4 regions of the Priestia sp. FSL H7-0729 genome follow, and region 1 is predicted to be linked to each of the others. Evidence: riboswitches for the same ligand, from Rfam matches in the RefSeq annotation. Region 1 holds a riboswitch; each other region holds the start of a gene.
What was found. Region 1 has a riboswitch for cyclic di-AMP ahead of MHH93_RS18620 (C40 family peptidase). Riboswitches for the same ligand answer to the same signal wherever they lie in the genome.
Positions count from the first base shown of each region.

Region 1 (5,351 bases):
CTTTGCATGACCGCGGATTTCATTTATAATGGGGTTATGTTAGGGAGAGGAGGCAACACCATGGGGAACCAACCGGCAACAGAACAATTTTTTAATGATAAGCTGGCGGAATCGAAAGTTCATTTTGAACGTGCCCTGGATTGTAAACATACGGAATTCGATGACCTTTATCCCTATATGATTGAACATCCTCAATTTTTCTGGTACAAACGCTACGTTGCCTGGTCAGAATTACTGACGATTGTAGGCTTATGCGAAGAGTTGTCCTTCTCTTGGAAAGAACAATTTACACCGCATCAAGTGGAGTACCTTGAAGAACGTGTGATGTCCGCCAAAGTGCTTGATTTTTGGTTCGAGAAGAACGACAGCAAAGAGCACGCGCAGCGGTAACTTTCAGTCGGGACATAATTTCGAATGACATGACAGTCCAATACAGTCACGTGAGACCTAAATGACTTTTCATTTAGGTCTCTTTTTGTAAATAAATTTGGAATATAGGAGCCATGCGCATGATTAGTGATACACAATTGGATGCCCTGCGTCTGTCAGGTGAGAAAGTCAGAGTAGTACGGGACGAGCTGGAATCGAACGATGTAACCGGGATTGTTGTTGCCTGGGATGGGGAGCAGGTACTTATCCGTCGTCAGAATCGACGTGTCGTCAAGTTGGATCGTGGTTACCGATATCAGTTATTCAGCGAACCGCGCCAGAGCCCACTTGGTGAGTAACAACTAGTACCAGGGCAGAACCGTGAGCGTTTAAATGTTTGGAATTACCATGATTACTTGGCATAATTGTCTCGCTCGGGAGAGAAGATAGGTACAGTGAGGAAGATCTGTAACTATAGCCGAGAGGGTGTGCTACAAGCCATGACATTGATGAATGATAAAGTTCATGCCTACAAAGATCAGATTGGAGCATTAAGCGATGTGCTGCCAGGTGTGGTCAAGTCGTATCATGAGTTTACGGGAGAATGTTTTCAACCTGGTGTGATTGATGCCAAGACAAAACAGCTGATTGCGCTCGGCATTGGATTGTTCGCCAACAATGAGGTATGTACCTTCTACCATGTAGAAGAAGCCCGTGCCAAGGGCGCTACAGATCAGGAGATTATGGAGACCGTTGCTGTGGCCGGAGCTGTAGGCGGCGGACATGCCTTGTCTCAGGGCGCGATGCGAGTGCAGAAGGCGCTGCATTAAGTGCAGATGGGGTAGTCAAAGACTGTTCTCATAAAAGGGAAGACAAACAAAAAGAGGAGGTTCCGAATTGATCCGGAACCTCCTCTTTCTTTATCCTGCCTACATTTTACCCAACATTTTATCATACATAAACTGTCCAGTTACCCGACGTGCTGTCACGTAGCGGTCATTGAAGTATGGATTCGATAACTTCGTGATGCTTACACCTTTACTGCTGGAGGCGTGAGCAAACTGTCCGCCGCCGATATAAACACCTGTATGTGAAATGCCTTTGCCTGTTGTGTTAAAGAACACCAGATCACCTGTCCGAACATTGCTCTTGGCTACCGGAGTACCTGCTTTGGCTTGCTGTTGCGAAGTGCGTGGCAATTCAATGCTGTATTTGTTGAAAATATATCTCATAAACCCGGAACAATCGAAGCCGGCCAGAGTCGTGCCACCCCACTTGTAAGGTATACCTGTCATGTTGTTCACTACGGAGTTAATACTGCTTGCCTCTGTGCTTGTTGCCCCGGATGTAAATAGTACAGCCGCTCCAAAAATGGAGATAATCAGTTTTTTCAAAATCAATGTTCTCCCTTCGATGCCTACGGAGTTAGCTAAGGGTTCGGTAGAAGGTTCCCTATATTTCCTATGTATAAGAATAATTCACCCAAAATGGTTCCCCCGTTTTCAAATCTGAAACTCGGCAAATGAATAATTAAGTTTTTGTAACTATTTGAAACTATATTGCATAAATGCGTAATTGTCAAACCCATTTAAAACCCTTCTTAGTGCCCCAATGTTATCGGAATTACAGTTTTTTTAGGCAAGAAGGGATTAAGTTTGGGTATCATTCATGACAAAAACGTCATTATTGATTCGTTTAAGACGAATTTGGATAAATAAATAGGTTTGTCATGAGTTGAAAGAACTATTCCGTTATGTAGAATTAAAGAGATTATATTGATTAAGTTGCATATATTGACAAAAATATATTTTTTGCATATTATCTCATTATCCACACCACATATTGGATGAAAATAGATTTTATTGGTTTATACATTCAAATGAAGGAGGTGTAGGGACTGGCTTATAGGTAAGGTAGAACTTTGGGTTTTATTAAAATGAACATGGGAGAGTGTTACATTTGAAAGCGAAGAAAATAGTTACTTTTGTCCTGGCATGCACCATGGTGTTCTCAACAGTTGGAATGGCAGTTTTCCCTGTAGCGACGGTATCTGCTGCAGATGCATCGGGAACCACAGCGAGTATTTCTGATATTTTGAAGAACCAGCTGCCGGATGGAGGTTGGAGAAAAGATTATAAACAAACAAGCGGAGAGTGGGCGAAGTCCACGATAGACAACAAGGCTACATACTCAGAAATTAGAAGATTGGCGAAAGAATTTAAGAAGACGAATGATCCGCGTTACTCCGCAGCTGCAATCAAAGGAATTAACTTTTTGATCAATATGCAGTATTCGAACGGCGGATGGCCGCAAGTCTATCAAAGCTCCGGATATCACAAACATATCACTTACAATGACGATGCCATGATTAATGTGATGATCATGCTCGATGAAGTAGCATCACGCAAAGGTGATTTCTCGTTTATCGACAGTACACTTGCCAATCGCAGTAAAAATTCAGTTGCCAAAGGTGTGGAGGCGATTCTGAATACACAAGTCGTTTCAGGCGGCAAGTTGACAGCGTGGGGACAACAACATGATTCCAGTTCCCTTAAACCGGCGAGCGCAAGAATCTACGAAGTACCATCGTTGACAGCTGGAGAGAGTGTAACGATTGTTAAATTCCTGAAAACGAGACCTGCCAACGCCAAAATTACCGCATCCATTAAAGGAGCGGAGGAATGGTTTAACAAGGTGAAAATTACGGGTTACAAGTATGAAAGAGCCAATGGAGATAGCAAAATTATCGCTGACTCCAAAGCGGCACCGATTTGGGCACGCTTCTATGAGATCGGAACGGATAAACCAATCTTTATTGGTCGTGACGGGGTAGTTAAATACAAATTAAGTGAGATTGATAAAGAAAGAAGAGGCGGTTACGCATGGTATGGTAACTGGCCTTCCAAGCTGTAATTTGTAGTATCCGTTGCATTCGCTTTAATGAACTTATAACAATGAGCATTTAAAGGTAAAGCCCGAATCGACATGGACGTCTGGTTCGGGCTTTCATGTTATTATTTTCAGTATTGACATGATAGATTCTGCATGATATATTATTTCTTGTCGCTGAGATTGGTCAGTGAGATACAATATGCGGTCGTGGCGGAATTGGCAGACGCGCACGGTTCAGGTCCGTGTGGGCTAACCCCCCGTGGAGGTTCGAGTCCTCTCGACCGCATCTAATAAAAAGACTCCTTAAGCTAACGCTTAAGGAGTCTTTTTTGTTTGCTTTTTTTGATATTATCTTTTTAGTCTGACGGACCTTTATTGTGCTGCGGTAATATTAATGCTGTCAATATTCGGTCCTTCGGTTCCCGTGGTTACAACTTTCAAGGTATTGGTTCCCGTGTTCATGGGGACCTGTATTGTTTTTTCAACCCAAGTGGACCAGCTTCCTGTTGCCGGAAAGGACTCGTTGCTGATGACTTTGGCTCCGTTAACAAAAATGTCAAGGTTACGGGTTCCGCTTTCCAGCGCATAACGAATCTTTACGTTTTTGGTACCTGTAATCGTATTGTTAATGGCGTTCCATTGAATGGCTGAACCAGTCGTTGCATTGAAGTTGACATACCCGGAGCCAGTGTAACCAGGGTAGATCGTTTCAATGGTAGCATCCGTAAGAGTTGTTCCGGTCTCGGCTTCATAAGTAGTGCCACTACCTGTATTTCCGCCGTTATTCCCGCCAGTAATGTTGGCAACAAACGTTGTTACGCTCTGAGCCGGGAGCTGTGCCGTGAAGGCCCCATTGGATACGTTAAGCGAGGCCGCACTTGCCAGGTTGCGACTGCTGTCCGTAACCCATGAGGACACCGTGGAGGCATTACCATTTTGCAGAACGAATTTTTGGCTTGTGGCCGAAGTTCCACGGTTAATTGCTACGACAACGACCTTGTTATCCCCTTTGTAGGCAGAAACAAATGTGTTCGTATCCGGGTTTTTGGTTGCATCCACTCTGAGATAGCCAGGACGTACAAATTTGGAGAAATGGGCCATATTATACCCGCGTTTGCTTATGGTACCGTCTTCTTTCATCGGACCATACTGTCTGCGGATGTACCACCACACATAGGCTTGGAAATCACCTTCTACCATGGCATTGTGCATGTGATAGGAAACTTCTAGTGCTTCAGGCCAGCGGTCTGCTGAATTGTTGTCACTGTTTGGAACATACACCTCAGTCATCCACAGTTCTTTGCCAGCTCCTTTTTGCTTAAAGAGAGGGTAGGCAAAATTCGAAATCTGGGTTCCGTACGTATGTGCTCCCAGAATGTCCATGTTGGCAAGGGCCTGCGGATCATTCAGGATTGGGTCAGATATGTTCTTTAAGTACTGGAAGGATTCAGGTGCCATGACTTTGGTACCTTGAATGGAACCAGCATTTTCTTTCATGAATCGAAGGATCTCTTGTGGAGTCCACCAGGTCCAGTCATGAGCATAATCCGGTTCATTTTGTACCGAAATGGCATAGAGATCTACACCGTTATTTTTCATGTAGGATACAAAGTCGTTCAGATGTTGCGCATATGCGGCATACTTGTCGTATTTCAGACGTTTGGCATTTGTATCCCCGTTACGGTTGAATGTTTCAACCATACTGCTCGGAGGATTCCAAGGGGATGCGAATACGATAGCCCCCTTTTCAATAGCCCGTTTGGCTGTGGCAACTTCACGATACCAGTTATTAGAATCTGGATCGACGTAGATCCTGAGAATTGAAAAGCCTAACTGATTCTGGTCGTTACCGAAAGCAGTTTCACGCTGAGCGGGCGTCAGATCACCAATCCAGGCAGGAAGGTTAATACCCCCAAAACCCTTGATCAGTTGTTTTTCCGAGGACAAATTAATGTTGGCATCACTTGCCGCCGAAACTTGTGTAGGACTTAACATGAGGGGCAGAGCTGTTAAGCAGGCCAATAAAACATTGATCGTTTTTTTGAATTTGAATTTCATTACTGTCATCCTCCTCGATAATGGTAAATGGT
Region 1 is NZ_JBBOTQ010000008.1:134,973-140,323, reverse strand. It holds gene MHH93_RS18635 (hypothetical protein) at 61-390, shown strand; gene MHH93_RS18630 (hypothetical protein) at 510-728, shown strand; gene MHH93_RS18625 (carboxymuconolactone decarboxylase family protein) at 870-1,199, shown strand; gene MHH93_RS18620 (C40 family peptidase) at 1,299-1,763, opposite strand; cyclic di-AMP (ydaO/yuaA leader) riboswitch at 1,769-1,900, opposite strand; gene pelA (pectate lyase) at 2,329-3,282, shown strand; tRNA gene MHH93_RS18610 (tRNA-Leu) at 3,463-3,547, shown strand; gene xynC (glucuronoarabinoxylan endo-1,4-beta-xylanase XynC) at 3,634-5,319, opposite strand.

Region 2 (5,351 bases), on a different contig from region 1:
TACCTGCCTGCTCCAGCAGAATGTCTGCCTTTTCCCGGTTCTCTTTCGTGAAGAAGCGTGCCTTCAGGTTATTCGAGATTGTTTTTCTCCGCTGGGCAAAGGAAGCCTGTACCACTTCGAAGTAGTGTGCTTCATCCGGGATCTCCACTGGTGGTTGTTCACGCACTTTCAGCTTAATGACAGCCGACTCCACATTAGGTTGGGGAATGAAGACCGTAGGAGGCACAATACACACAAGCTCCGGCATACTGTAGTACTGAACTGCGATGCTCAGACTGCCGTAGTCTTTTGATCCCGGTGCAGCAGCCATTCGTTCAGCCACTTCTTTTTGGATCATGACCACAATGCTGTCCACCGGCAACTTCTCTTCCAGCAGTTTCATCATAATTGGAGTCGTTACATAATAGGGCAGATTAGCCACGACACTGACTTTATCCACGGATGCAAAATCCGATTGGAACAGTTCAGCCAGATCAAGCTTCAGCACATCGCCATGATGCACCCGTACATTGGAATAAGGCTGCATCACTTCTCCGAGGATGGGGATCAAGCGCTGATCAATCTCTACGGCTGTGACAGGACCAGCTACCCGAGCGAGTCTTTCGGTAAGTGCCCCAATGCCCGGCCCGATCTCTAACGCACCCTTGGACTCGTCCAAGTCGGCTGCATTCACGATTTTGTTCAGTATATTTTGATCGATAAGAAAGTTCTGACCTAAGCTTTTCTTGAATGAAAATCCGTGTCTTTGAATAATCTCTTTGGTTCGCTTGGGCGTTGCAATTTCTATCGTCTCTTCCATGTCCTTCATATGCTCACAATCCTTCACGTTCAATTTGCGCTAATGCTGTAGAGAACTCTTCCCGTGTAATCTGAAATACACTGAGACGTTTGTGGAACTGCTTACCGTTACAATATCCGATGCCCAGCAGATTGCCCATCTCCATGCGACGTGCCGCAGCTTGCGGATGCACGATAAGTCCTGCCGCGATTAGATCTTCCCAATCGATCAGGCTCGGAGCACCTTCGTATGAAGTATGTACGCGTGCCAGAGCATGACGAATTGCCTCCGGTGAGGCGTTCTCCACCCCAATGTCCCCTTTGCGCGTCGCATCGGCCTCCGGGATGAAGGCATGCTTGCAGCCAGGCACCTTATTTGCAATGATTTTACGAATGCGTTCGCCGGCATGATCCGGATCTGTCAGTACGATGACTCCCCGTCTCTCCTGAGCAAGCGCTATCCGCTTCAGAATACGTTGGTTGATGGCTGATCCACCTGTCTCTATTGTATCGGCTTCCACGGCCCGACGGATGGCTACCGTATCATCACGGCCTTCCACCACAATGACTTCTTTTATCATGTTCCATTTCTTCCTTTCTAACGCAAAAAGAAGAGGAATATCCTCTTCTCTGCCAAACGGCGGGGAGACTGAATTCAGACTCCTCCGCCGCATATTCCGCATGAATCATTCATGCAACTATTTTATAGCATTCCCATTTCAAAGTAAAACGATTTTAGTTCGCTTCCGGCTTCACCGGACCAATCACGTAGACCGTCTTGCCTTTCTTGCGTCCAAAATTCAGGGCATGCTTCACACTGTCATAATATACGTCAATTTTGTTGCCTTTAATGGCACCGCCTGTATCTTCCGCACGTCGGAAGCCCAGACCTTCGATATATACCCACCAGCCAATTGGAATGACTTTGGGATCAACCGCGATGGTGCGCCCTTCCGTTACACGAGTACCGGAAGCTGTTTTAGTGCCAATGCCAGGCTCTTCGGAAGAGTAGGCAGTCATGGATACATTTTTAAGTACTTTGGAGTATTTAAAAGAAGTCCCGGATACGGTAATCACTTTGCTGCCCGAGGCAGATGTTTTCTTCGAGTTCGTTGTTGTAGCCTTTTTGGTTGTTGAAGTTTGTGCCGATACGGTCTGAATCTCAGGTTCTTTCACGACCGGTTTTGCTTTGGTGCCGACAGCAATCACTTTATCTACACGATTATTCGCGACAGATTTGCCGACCATTTTTTTGGAGACCAATTCTCCATCCTGAAATACCTTTTCGATGTGCTGTACAAGTGTGCCTTCTTTGCCGTTCACAACGACACGGTTATCCCCTTTGTACAAGCTAGGGTCAGCCGTTTTAATTACTTTGTAAGCGATCGGTTGCTCTACATTTACTGTACGCTTTGTTACGCGCACTACACGGATCTTCATATCCGCTTTGATCGCAGTTCCAAGCGCCGGATACACTTTATCATTACTCTCAACTTGAATACCTGATTTTTGAATTGCATCTTCTACCGATGAATCCGTTGTATACAGAGTCTTGGTGTCTCCGTCTGCCGTAATCTTAACTGGAACGGCCCGCTCAATAACGATTCGGTCTCCATCTGTAATCGCCCCGTTCATGGACATGGATACCTTGTCGTGAGGGCTGACTGTGATCGACTGCTCCTCCAGCATTTCCTGAAGCATTCCTGTACGAGTCTCTACCACCTGAGCTTTGCCATCAATAACCAGTGAAATTTGTTTCCCGGCCTGACCGTAAACGACTAACAAGATCATGATTGTAAGCGCAATTGAGAAAATCGCGATCAATGCCATCTGACGCATGTTCTCATGCTTCCACCGCAACGCGAAAGACTTACTGGATGATCGTGACTCATGGGTCTCTTCTGGTTGGAATGTGCCCACTTCTCCGTCCTCCTTCATAGCCTCGCCGTCTAAAGTAACGCATGATGTCTTTGACGTGACTATACCAAATTTTCTACAGAACACAGATCGGACCAACATAATCCGGTTCTGCACCATGAATCAATCTTCGCAACATGATGTCATCCTCCTGAATACCTACCGTATGATGACAACATTTCTTTTATTCAAAAACAAAAAAGCCAAAGAAAGAGTGTAAGAGGAACTCTTTCGTGGCTTCCGAATGATTTTGAATATCGGAAATTCATGCACGAGGTTGCCTCTCTTTTTCCGCTTGCGAGGTTAGCTGTCGGGTTCGGGCGAAAGAGAGCCGCCCTATCTTGGGTCACCCGCTCATGGCGGACGCCCTTGAATTCACCCCGAGACCCAAAGAAGAAATCAAATATGGCTTCGCAGTTCCCTTCGCTGCTTTTGGGTCAACGAACGTTGCGCATCGGCCAAATACACCGATGTTTAAGCCCTATTGGTTCCCCCGCTCTCCGTTAACGGAGACTCAGCGAGACTGATTCATGAAAGTAATGTTGTTTCATCGGAAAGTGTCCCTTTGTTCATCCCCCGAACATCTGTCCAATTTTCCGCACAACAATTCACTGAAAAGATGATATCCTGTTTTGATGCATGTTGTAAAGCGTTGATCAAGTACGTTTTTCTGAATATTTGGTTAAAATATTGTAATATTCTTGATTTATTTGGATCAAAGGGCAAATTAACTCCGCTTACCTGCCTTTTTCACCTCATTTACTCGTTTTTTTAACGAATTCCAAATCGTTCCATGGCATTTTTGGTGGTTATTGCAGCAATTTCCTCCACCGAAATGCCTTTAATTTCCGCAGCTGCCTCTGCAACCAGACGTACATGCGCTGTCTCATTTCGTTTCCCACGATAAGGGTGAGGTGTCAAATATGGAGCATCGGTTTCAATGAAAAATCGGTCCATCGGTACCTTCGCAAGCACCTCTTTGGGTTGCTTTGCATTCTTGAATGTGATCGGTCCTCCGAAGGAGAGATGGAAGCCCATATCGAGACAACTTTTCGCTGTTTCCCAACTGCCCGAGAACGAGTGCATCACACCACCAACCTCACCCGCCTTCTCTTCACGCAAAATTCTTATGATATCCTCATGTGCATCCCGATTATGGATGACAATCGGCATATTCACTTCACGGGCCAAAGCAATTTGTTGTCGTAATACGCGATGTTGTACTTCCTTCGGAGAAGTGTCCCAATGATAATCCAATCCAATCTCACCGATGGCTACCACTTTTTCATGCTTGCATAAAGATGCAATCCACTCCAGATCACCCTCCTGCATCGTAATCGCATCGACAGGATGCCACCCTACAGCTGCATAGATAAAGTCATATGTTTCAGCGAGTTTCATTGTCGTTGGAATCGTCTCCCGGTTAAAACCAATGTTGATCATGCGACCAACTCCTGCATCCACGGCACGCTGAATCATGTCCTCGCGGTCCTCGTCGAATTGTGGTGCATCCAGATGTGTATGTGTGTCGAACAGCATCATGTTTGTATCTCCCTTCATGTCGAAATGACGACTATCTTCTCTTGAAAATTCAATTAATACCATTCAATAATTTATTGGCTCATACATAAAACATTTTGGGTAATCTGTGTATTACATCATTCCGTTTGTTTCTTTACAACTACAATATATAGAAGATATACGAATATTCTCATCTATATATTGCTGATTGTGCCCGCTCTGCCTGCTTTCATTTACAAAATTATGTCGATCTACATATACGCCCCATTAAAGCAGATTACTGTATCATAAAAAATAGCTCTTTTAGAAAGTCTTTTGATCTCGAAATTCTTCATTGGATTATTCCCACATGATTACAAGAAATAGGGGCGTATATGTGACGGTAATTTATGAATAATCGCATCCACCTTGTTTTGCGGGTAATACAAATGATGTTTACCTCGATGAAGACCACTGATGGAACGGACAATGTCAGATACTTCTGATAACTCACGTAAATTGTCCTGTCGATCCAGAAGAAGAATCTGCTTATCCGTGGATTCATCCGGACGAAACACATCATACGGATTATCTGAAGGAAAATCAATTTCAAGATCATATTCGGGATCAAGGCCTGCCTGTACAAAAGCTTCCCGAATCTCTTCCATCATTGTCAAGTCGACCTGTTCGAGCTCTACATACTTATATAACTTGCGATCCATAAAACGTTCGCATAACTCACTCAGAACAGTATCGTCCTCCTTGCGCCACTGCGTAAATGCCGTCTGAATTAATGCTTCATCCAACTGCAAATATTCATCTACGGATAATTCTCCTGCAAATAATTGAGGGAGTGGATCAATCATGAAGCGAAATTGAAAACCATGCTGTATGAGTGTTTTTGCTCGCTTGAATATTTGCCGCAATATAATTTCAGAACTACGAGTTACCGGATGGAAGTAAATCTGCCAATACATCTGATATCGAGACATAAGGTAGTCCTCCACAGCATGCATGCCTGACTCCTTGACTACAATCCGTCCATGATAGGGACGCAGCATCCGAAGGATACGATCAAGGTCAATCGTGCCGTAATTGACACCTGTAAAATAAGCATCCCTGAGCAAATAGTCCATCCGGTCTGCATCAAGCGGGCT
Region 2 is NZ_JBBOTQ010000025.1:15,823-21,173, forward strand. It holds gene rsmA (16S rRNA (adenine(1518)-N(6)/adenine(1519)-N(6))-dimethyltransferase RsmA) at 1-808, opposite strand, end outside; gene rnmV (ribonuclease M5) at 813-1,358, opposite strand; gene MHH93_RS27525 (resuscitation-promoting factor) at 1,513-2,697, opposite strand; cyclic di-AMP (ydaO/yuaA leader) riboswitch at 2,971-3,224, opposite strand; gene MHH93_RS27530 (TatD family hydrolase) at 3,466-4,236, opposite strand; gene MHH93_RS27535 (HD domain-containing protein) at 4,569-5,351, opposite strand, start outside.
Region 2: linked by a shared signal. The riboswitch ahead of MHH93_RS27525 (resuscitation-promoting factor) and the one ahead of MHH93_RS18620 (C40 family peptidase) in region 1 are both predicted to bind cyclic di-AMP.

Region 3 (5,351 bases), on a different contig from region 1:
GGCCAGAGCAGGTCCTACGCCACCCTGAAGCTGATCCCCGTGACAGGAGATACAATTCGCTTTGACCAGTGCTTCAGCCTGTCCGGCATCCAATGTGACTTCCGGCATGGTTGGCTTGGCTTCTTCAGCCACTTCTTCTTTCCCTGGAAGCGTAAACATTAAAACAATAGCTAAAGCGCATGCTGCAAAAAATACTCCGCTCATGATCCATTTGTGCATCCCTTATGTCCCCTCCAGAATGAAAGATCATCTAACCTGAAACTATCCATATCATTATAACGGAACCTGTACTGACATCATAGCATTTTGTGGGAAATTTTTGAACTAATCACATAACAAGGCGCAAATTTGGTTGCTTTGCAATGGGTTTTAATCACGAGGCCCTTCATAAACCATACAGTGAAAGGGCTTCAAGCCGCTTGGGGTCTGTCGTTCATATGTATCCTGGGTGACAAATCCACTCTTCAGATAGACTTGAATGGCACGAGTGTTCCAAGTAAGCACTTCAAGATCAATCTCATTCGTGGGATTTCGGCGAATAGCTTCTTGTACAATGGCCGTAACAAAAGCTGTCCCTTGACCCTGACCACACAGCTCTGGATGCATGCCGAGACCAATCCGGGTTACCCCTTGAAGCGGAAAGTATTGAGCAAATCCACTTACACGATCATTCTGATCCAGAACGATCGCATATTGCTCCTGCCGCAGCTGTGCATCTCCGAATTCCACTTCCAGCGCTTTCATCTGCTCCCAAAGGAGCCAGCTGTAGATATTGTAAGGCGGATCATACTGCCAACTGCAGATGAGCTCCGCATGTTCTTCTTGCATGGGTACAACGTGAAACATCAAAGGGGCTTCCTTCATACACCTGTATGCTCCTTTCCTTGAAACAGAACTCTTTGTCCACTCTACAAAAGAGATATTCATTTAGCAAGTCTGCCTTACCAGAAAAAATATGAAACAAAAGTTCCGGTAATTTCGTTTATATTATAACAGGATGGGTAAAAACATCATAAGGGCACGGACGAATGAACGAAAAATGAACCTGTTGATGTGGCAAGATATACCCCGAGTGTAACTTGCCACATGAATCAGGATGGAAGCACAAAAAAACCGCCGGATACATTCCTGCGGAGAATGTACCGGGCGGTTCTGTTATGCTTCTTGCTTCGTTCCAGTATGGTTAATGGTTACAGCATCATGTTGCTCAGCTTGTCCCTAGTCAAGGGCCAGTGATTCATACGCGTCCGTGCTCATAATCCGTTTAGCGCCAACATAACGATTGGCCCAATAATTTTCACTCAATGCACTGATCGTCACGCCTTTGGAAGAAGAGGAGTGTGCGAACTTTCCATCCCCTACAAAGATTCCTACATGTGATACGCCTTTACCTGTTGTATTAAAGAATACCAGATCGCCAGCTCTCATTTCCATGCGGGATACAGAATCGCCCATGTCGAATTGGGAACTCGATTGGCGTGCCAGATCAATACCCAATTTGTCGAATACATATCGTGTAAATCCGGAGCAGTCAAAGCCGTTAAGCGTTGTTCCCCCACTTTTGTATGTAGTTCCCATTGCTGAATCAATTACTGCGTCCATTTTTGAATCTGCGAATGCGCTACCTGCACCAAGCGATAATGCGAATGTGATGCTAAGTACAGCTGCGGTTAATTTCTTCTTGAACAAGAGATATTCCCCTTCCAACGCCTGCGAGGTTAGCTTAAGGATTCGGTTGAAGGTCCCCTATGATCCCTCTGTAGCAAGATCAATTCACCCATAACTGGTTCCCCCGCTTCCCAGGTGCCAGGAATTTGGCTATGCTAGTTATGCACCTGCGAAATCAAGAAATGACGATTTAATTTTAAGTAGTTACAAATATGAATGTAAAGATTACAAAGTTGTTACTAAAAACTCACTGCGATTATTGTAACAGAGGAGTACGGCTTTGGCAACGTTTAGCAACAAAATTAGCAAAAAAAACCTCGACCTTTGACGGGGAAAGGTTGAGGTTTGCCTATTTATAAGTACATATCAGGCCATAAGTTTAACATGTGATGGTAACAATTTTTAAACTATCTGCTCTCACCTTTGGCTATTTTGGACTGCCATAATCGGAAATGGCTGCATATTTTCCACAGACTCAATAGACATCTGGCTAGTGGATACGTCTGTTGTAGTATAAGTCCGGTAAGCCCCGTTACTAACCATGAGGCTGAAGTGAATGCCCCGAAGACGAGTAGATGAACTCCGCCCAACAGGAGTGCAATGCCGATTACGGCGAAGAGATGACGCAGTGCAATCCAGAGTGCCTTGAGAGTACCGTGAGCCCCACCTTCTCCTTCTGGTGCCGAAACACCGAACTGCATGTAGAGCAGGGCATGGTGGATGATCCAACCATATACAATCCAGGCAGCAACATAAGGTATGCCAGGTACAAGTAATTGAAGGGAATGAAATCCGTCCATGAGGATCGAGTAGAGCTTAGGTATGAGCCAGTAGGCGGGCAGAAGTATCAATAATGTACGTATGGTGTGGAGCAGCATCATCGGTTTCCACAGGTTTCTGATTCCGCGGACGAATGGGATGCGCTCTTCTGTAGAATTAAAGTGCTGAAGTGAGTAGAGCAGTCCGGCCTGAATCAGGGGGCTAATCAACATGCGAACCAGCAGCATGCCCCCGAGAATCCATAGATAACGATGAACCTCCGGATGGGTAGACAAGTTAAGTTGGCTTTCCATTTTGAACAAAAGTGTACTCAGCTCCCCGGCATCAGGATCTGGATAGCGCAGGAGGAGTGGGATGACTGCCGATTGTACCATTCGATAGAAGAAATATCCCCATATGAGTTGATAAAGAAATAAGAGTGCCGCAATGAACATATGCTGACGGACGAGAAACCAGCCTTCACGTATTTTCGCTTTCACCGTTTCCACCTCACCATGACAGACCTCCGAATATGGCTTCTATTAGTTTGGTTACACTTATGCTCCAGCGGGATTTCGTCTGCTCATCCAGTCCGGATTTCAGGAAATTGTTCATATGGCGGTTCTCCAGCACGATCGTGTACAGTGGATCGGTCATGGCCCAGGATACGGGTGATGTGTGAGTTAATTTATAAGTAATGCGATCTTCTTTGCCATCCCATTGCTTGGTGAGGGTATGTCCGTCTTCAAAAGCAATTCGAACAGGAACGGCGTTGTAATCACTACCTTTTTTGGCGATTGTTACGGATGACTCGTACCATGTTTGACCGTCTTTCTGTATGGGCGTAACACGAATCTTTTCTACAGCAAAGTCAGCCATCCCGTCACCGTAGACGTAATGATCAAAATATTCAGACCAGGAAGTGCGTGTCACTTGTTCCACAACGTTCTGGAAATCAGCCGAAGTGGGATGTTTGAAACGGTACTTCTTCACATAGGTAGAGAGAATGCGTTCCATCTTTTTTGTGCCGACTTGATGTTCAATACCAAGCAATACAAGCTTGCCACGTGTGTAGACATTGGCTGCATACTCATTCTGTGAATCGAACTTCCAGGATTCTTGGGTTAAAGACGAAGGAGACGTAATCAGGCCTGATTGTACCGGCAGATTCGGAATCAATCCGTATTCCTGCTCCATCAGTTTGTCTTCTGCATAAGAGGTGAACCCCTCATCCAGCCAGGCTTCCTCGAATTCGTTGCTGGCAACCATACCGTAGAAATATTGGTGTCCGATCTCGTGGACTACGGTACGTTCCAGGTCATAACCTGGAGTGGTATCATCGGCTCCAAAGGCTGTAACCAGCGTAGGGTATTCCATACCTCCAGCACCGTTCCCCGATTTGGGTGGAACAACGATGGATAAGGTAGCGTAAGGATATGGGCCAAACCATTTGCTATAATTGGCTAGTGCGGCTTTAGCGGCGTAGAAATAACGTTCTTTCAAATCCTGATGAGCAGGGTCCAGATATAACTTGATTCGTACACCGGGCACATTGGGTGCAGAAAAGGGTTCCTCGGCGTAGACAAAATCCGGTGAAGCTGCCCAGGCGAAATCATGCACATCATCGGCATAGAATTGATAAACCTTTTCTCCGTTCTTCACCACGGCTTGTTGTGTCGGAAATCCGGTAGCAGCAACTTTGTATGTTTCAGGCACCCGAATACGCACACTATATATACCGAAGTCGGCGTAAAACTCTGAATTGCCATGGTATTGATGCAGATTCCAGCCTTCTGTTGTCCGTCCGCGTCTGCCCACAGGTTCATATGCACTTATTTTGGGGAACCATTGACCTGCCATGACAAAATCATCAGCAGTTCCCATCCGGGCGAAAATTTTCGGCAGATTCACCACAAATCGGGTATGGATTGTAATGCTTTCCCCGCCTTTGACGGGTTTGGGTAAGCGGACTTTAATGAGTGTGGTGTCCTTGATGTTTCCGTCATCTGGTTGCACATACTGCATCCGGTGCAGCAGAGAGAGCCCGTCCTCCGTTTTCATTTCGGTAATGTTCATCGAGCCATAACCATTGGTAGGCATGATATCACCCCGAAGTTTTCCACCGGATTCCTTCATAAAGGTGGTGTCAGCAGAAGAGAAGGCGTTGGGATACATATGAAAGTAAAGCTCGTTGACGGTTTTTTTACCTGGGTGTGTCCAGGTAATCGTCTGAGTTCCTTCCAGTACGTTCCCTTCGACCAGTTTTACATCCATGTGATATTCCACAACACGGTTGCTGTACACTTCGGCAGTGGGGGTCTGTACACTTTCTGGAGGTGCTGGCGTTGGGGCTTTTGCCTTAGGCTTGCCCGATTCCGGGGCAAGTGTTGGCAATTCGGAATGAGTTGAGTGAGTATAACCCAGAGTGATCCATATCCCTCCGGCCAGCACACACAGGGCCAGGGATGCGGTGAGCCAGCTCTTGGCGCGTCGTGGAATCATCGATAAATACCTCCCGTTGACAAGCATCTACAGCATGTATATGTTTGCAATGGGCCAATTATTAGTTAAAATATTTGTATCAACCCTTGGAGGCTATAAACATGGACCAAAACGAGCAAAACGGCAAAAAACAGATTGCCTTGAATATCGTTAGTGCAAAGAGCAAGCATAAAGGCTTCGGTGCAGGCTCCATTGATCTGAATAACCTTTCTCCGGTCATTATTGATAATGGCGAAGCCAAAATTGATATTGGTGCGATGCATGCGAAGAGTAAAGTGGAGCGCAATATCAAGTTCTCGACGAATCGCGAAGATGTACCCAACGGACGCCAGGTATGGCTGGTGTGGGTAGCTGTAGATCGCACGGAAGAGGGGCAACTGTATGGTGGAGCAACGGCATGTGAGATGTGGATCGATACAGAA
Region 3 is NZ_JBBOTQ010000023.1:17,448-22,798, forward strand. It holds gene MHH93_RS27090 (c-type cytochrome) at 1-219, opposite strand, end outside; gene MHH93_RS27095 (GNAT family N-acetyltransferase) at 370-864, opposite strand; gene MHH93_RS27100 (C40 family peptidase) at 1,219-1,689, opposite strand; cyclic di-AMP (ydaO/yuaA leader) riboswitch at 1,693-1,830, opposite strand; gene MHH93_RS27105 (hypothetical protein) at 2,076-2,927, opposite strand; gene MHH93_RS27110 (M1 family metallopeptidase) at 2,938-4,929, opposite strand; gene MHH93_RS27115 (YwhD family protein) at 5,031-5,351, shown strand, end outside.
Region 3: linked by a shared signal. The riboswitch ahead of MHH93_RS27100 (C40 family peptidase) and the one ahead of MHH93_RS18620 (C40 family peptidase) in region 1 are both predicted to bind cyclic di-AMP.

Region 4 (5,351 bases), on a different contig from region 1:
CATGGCTGTATTTTTCCTGAGGTTGGGTAATATACGAAGGGGCTTTTACGAATTAGAACCGAAATTTTGTGTTAATACATAAAAGTTGCACTAGACAAAAATTATTGAAGGAGTACAATGTAACAATAAACATAAAAATTTAGATATATCATGCGCGGTTTGTCCCGCATCAATATTCCAAAGTCAGGTGATTATCGTATGAGTAAAAAAAATCCGTTCAACGCTCCTTCAAGAGAATCATTGTCTACTGCAGGCATGGCCCCTTCCCTTGGAGAAGCGCATAGCTCCATGAAAGTTCCGCAGAATGCTGCATGGTGGAAAAAATTTCTCGCCTTCGTTGGCCCAGGATACCTCGTTGCCGTAGGTTACATGGACCCCGGCAACTGGGCAACAGATATCGCAGGCGGCTCGCAGTTCGGGTATACCTTGTTATCCGTCATCCTGCTCTCGAACCTGATGGCCGTTGTACTTCAATCGTTGGCTGGAAAACTCGGCATCGTCACTGGACGGGATCTGGCTCAAGCCTGTCGTGAACGCTTCAGCATGCCTGTTGTCATGATGTTATGGATCCTGTGCGAACTTGCCATTGCAGCTACCGATCTGGCTGAGGTCATCGGTTCTGCCATCGCGTTAAAGCTGTTATTCAACATCCCCATGTTGTACGGTGTTATCATCACCGCAGTTGATGTACTTCTGATTCTGGTGCTGCAAAATAAAGGCTTCCGCGCCCTGGAAACTCTCGTTATTGTGCTGATGGCGACCATTGCCCTCTGCTTCGGGATTGACCTGTTCCTGGCAAAACCGGATATGGGCGGTGTTCTCCATGGTTTTGTCCCAAATGTGGAGATCCTGCAGAACCCTGCCATGCTCTATATTGCCATTGGTATTATAGGAGCAACCGTGATGCCGCATAATCTGTATCTGCATTCTTCCATTGTGCAGACGCGTCAGATCGAACAGACACCACAGGGCAAAAAAGAAGCGATTCGTTATTCGACCATGGACTCTACAATCGCGCTGACACTCGCCTTGTTCATCAATGCGGCCATCCTGATTGTATCCGCTGCTGTATTCCATAGTGCCGGCATGACACAGGTTGCCGAGATCGCAGATGCCTACCATCTGCTGACACCTCTATTGGGTACAACGGTTGCAAGTATCCTGTTCGGTGTGGCGTTGTTAGCATCAGGTCAGAATTCTACCCTTACAGGGACACTCGCTGGACAGATTGTGATGGAAGGCTTCCTGAACATTCGAATTCCAGCTTGGCTGCGCCGACTGGTCACACGTCTGATCGCCATCATCCCGGCGGTAATTGTCACAGCGATTGCAGGAGAACACGGCACAGAAGAACTGCTCATTTTGAGCCAGGTTGTGCTGTCGCTTCAATTGCCTTTTGCGGTAATTCCCCTGGTGATGTTCACGAGTGACAAAAAAAGCATGGGGGCATTCGCCAACAAATTGTGGCTCAACATCATTTCATGGGTCATTGCCTCGATTATCGTGGTGCTGAATATCTATCTGATCATTCAAACGATCCGGTTATTCTAATCACGTTCTTATTGATAAAATACTAAAAAGGCTGATCAACTCCGGTATTCGATACCAGATTGATCAGCCTTCTTTTATTAATAATCACCTAATCCTGATTCGGCACCAGTAACGGCAGGAGTTGATCCAATGAATCAACAGTCCAATCCGCACGTTCGTCCTCCGATCGGTCTGGCTGGAATCTTCCGTAACCTTGCATAATTCGAATCGTACGCATGCCCAGCTTCCGAGCAGGTATAATATCGTTATCGATCCGATCCCCGACCATGACGGCTTCCTCTGGCGTACATCCTGCCTGTTTCAGGGCCACCGCGTATAACTCCGGATCTGGCTTGGACACCCCTTCTTCAGCCGAGCAGGCCAGAACATCAACATACTTCCGCAGTCCGTAACTCTCCAGTCTCTCTTCCGTTCCGGGACTCTGATTGGCAATAATGCCAATGCGATAATACCGTGACAACTGCTGGAGAACGGAATCCGCTGAAGGAAAAGGACGTTCAAGATCTTTTTGAAACTTCAGCTTGTCCTGAATCTGTTTCTGGTGTCCCTCGTCGTCAACGAATGTGCTAATCGCCACTCTCATAGGCCATTGCTCATAACTTTGGTAACAGTTCGCGAACAGTTCGCGTACCGCCTCAATCTTTACCGGATACCCCAAAGCACAGGCTTCGCGGACGAACTGTCCGATAATATCATCAACCGGCTCCCATTCATCCACCAGCGTATCTCCAACATCAAAAAACAACCACTTTAATCCACCTACATCCGGCACGCCAATTCCTCCTTGTAAGCATAAAAAAGAAGACTCACCATCTTGCATGAGTCTCCTCAAATTTCCGTTTATCGATACATTCAATTATAACAGGCACCTTACACCTGAGCAATCACAAGCTATGGCATTAACCATTGAGGAGAAAGCCGACTTCCCCATTGAGTGAATATACAATCCGGTCTGCGCCCATGCCCCGATAGATGCCCTTTGGATGACTCTGTTCCGTAATGACGCACAGGGATTTCGATGTCCATGAACGGCAGATCTGTAAATAACGGCAAGTCAGGTTCAGGCTGTTCTCAAAAATAAACACGTTGCCCACGCTGCCCTGCGGCAAAAACCATTTTTGAGCTGCAGCCGTATTCATGCGAATGACATGCTCTACCCCGATTCTACGGAGTCTGCGCTCTTCCCCTGCACTGTTGGTTAGAACGGCAAACGGCATTTTTTTGTACATCAGCAATTTGATAAATTTGCGTCCTGCTTCATTTGGAGCAGTCACTAAGATCATCTCAGTATCCATCATTCGTTCCTCCCTTGGCGTGAAAAGACAACAAAAAAGAAGCGTGGGGGACCAAGGCCTCCCGAACGCTTCTTAAAGAATCCATGGCGAAAACACCATGAACCAGCGTACGGCTTGTTGCCTCTCCCTTTAACGCTTACGAGGTTAGCTGACGGATTCGGGCGCGAGAGTCGCCCTATTTCCGGCTGTCACCGGAAAATTCACCCCATGAATGCCTACTGTCCTGGACAGCGCATTCTGTTGGTTCCCCCGTTTCCCACTCATGACTGAATGGAAACTCAGCGATTAAAACATCGTTCGTATATCTTAAGATCAGATCGAGCGATATTATCGTTTGTTTCGTTTTTCAGGTACAATTTAGTTTAAATTGAAATTACGTTATGAATCATACACCCGTACCATGACGGTGTAAAGTCCGTACAGATCACCGAATCGACAGATTTTCGCCAATACCGATCCATAATAACGCTTACAACATGGTTATACTCTATCCATCTCTTCAAGGCTATCTAATTCTCACTCTGACGAAAGTCACTTCGCATTTCATTCACGTATTCTGCACAACTTGCCCGTTTTGGTTCTTTTAACACCATATTAATTTTGCATTATTTAATTGCATCCAATATAATAAGAGATATCAGATGATATCATGGAGGCGATTAGATGACAGTTTACGATTACAAAGTCAATACCCTTCGGGGCCAAGAAGTTGAAATGTCCGACTACCGTGATAAAGTGTTACTGATTGTAAATACCGCAAGCTCATGCGGACTTACCCCTCAGTTCAAAGGTCTGCAAGAACTGCAAGACAAGTTCCAAGATGCCCCGTTTGAAGTCCTTGGTTTTCCAAGCAACCAATTTGCACAGGAAAAAGGTTCTTCCGACGATATCGCCGAGTTCTGTCAGATGAATTATGGCGTAAGCTTCCCGATGTTTGAGAAAATTGATGTGAATGGCTCAAGCGCTCACCCTCTCTTCCAGCACCTTAGCAAAGAAGCACCAGGCCTGCTTGGCTCCAAAGCAATCAAATGGAATTTCACCAAATTCCTTGTGGATCAGAACGGACAGGTAATTAAGCGTTATGCTCCGAAAACAACACCTGACAAGATTGAAGAAGATATCAAGAATTTGCTGCAAAAATAGTACATTGGCCACCCGTGCCGGAAGGTAGAGCACCATTACCCCCGGGAATGGATGGCCTTTTTTCTCACCCCTGGATACCCGACTGTTCGAAAAGACACAAAAAAAGAAGCTCTCCATTAAAGGAAAGCTTCTTCTTCATCGTTCATATGATGCGGTCGAGAGGACTCGAACCTCCACGGGCATACGCCCACTACCCCCTCAAGATAGCGTGTCTGCCATTCCACCACGACCGCATGTCGTAAATAATCGGCAACAGAATTGATTATACCGGGTTCAGAAATAAAAGTAAAGTATTTTTTAAACCTTCTTTTTCAGCCAGGCATTTTCCTCAAAAAACGCATATTCTCGTCATGTTTATCCATGAACTGCATATCCTTAGATTTGATCCCCTCTTTTCCGGCTAGAGCCGATCTTGTTGATTCATTAATATGTAGTCCTTCCTTATATATAGTCCTCCCTGCACTTCGCCACACAAATAACACAATAGGTTATATAAAATAACACAAATATTAAATATCAGAATCTATTCATTAAATTCAACAGATACTATTGACAAAAAGCGGACATTTATGGGATGATAACTATCATATAATTCGGATTTCCAAACATAAAGTTAACAAAAAGGAATATAAATGTCATTTAACATGACATTTAACGAACACAGGAGGCGAATGATTGTGAACCGTGGGAATAAGCTGCTCGATTATGTCAAACTGCTTGATTCCTCTATTCAGGTTGGAGGGTTTACCCATTCCTTCGGCATGGATATCCATATCAGGGAGGGTACCATTCGTAATGCTGAAGATCTCGAATCATTCATGCGTTGTCAGTTGCATCCCAGCATTGTTCGTCTTGAAGGCATGGCCATCAAAGGCATCTATACCGCAGCAGATCACAAGGATACATGGCGGATAGCTCTGATCGATAAACTGGTCCACGTTCAGCGAACTCCTGGAGATCTCAGAGAACAAGCTGCCGCCATGGGAAAACGATTGATCAGACTGGCACGCGCTCTGCACCCCTGGATTGATTTCAGCCAGCTCGAACAGATCTTCGCCAAATATGATTCGGTTGGCTGCCTCTCCACTGTTCACGCCTGGATTAACCATCACCTCGACATCCCGGTCGAGGAAGCGGTCCTTGGTTACCTGCATTCAGCCATGAATGCCTGCATAACCGAAGCCTCCAAAGTCATTCCCCTGAACAACGATATAACCAAAGATCTGATGGTACGCCTGGCCTCAGATCTGGAGAATGAATGGAATACCGTATGCGCCTCGGCTACGGATGGACTGGTACAACCAACCTCGATGTCCATGAAATCATTTTTCCCCAGTTTCCATATGCTTGGAGCTGGACTTC
Region 4 is NZ_JBBOTQ010000002.1:94,308-99,658, reverse strand. It holds gene MHH93_RS06715 (Nramp family divalent metal transporter) at 256-1,551, shown strand; gene MHH93_RS06710 (HAD family hydrolase) at 1,640-2,323, opposite strand; gene MHH93_RS06705 (HAD family hydrolase) at 2,451-2,849, opposite strand; cyclic di-AMP (ydaO/yuaA leader) riboswitch at 2,965-3,140, opposite strand; gene MHH93_RS06700 (glutathione peroxidase) at 3,510-3,989, shown strand; tRNA gene MHH93_RS06695 (tRNA-Leu) at 4,140-4,222, opposite strand; gene MHH93_RS06690 (urease accessory protein UreF) at 4,667-5,351, shown strand, end outside.
Region 4: linked by a shared signal. The riboswitch ahead of MHH93_RS06705 (HAD family hydrolase) and the one ahead of MHH93_RS18620 (C40 family peptidase) in region 1 are both predicted to bind cyclic di-AMP.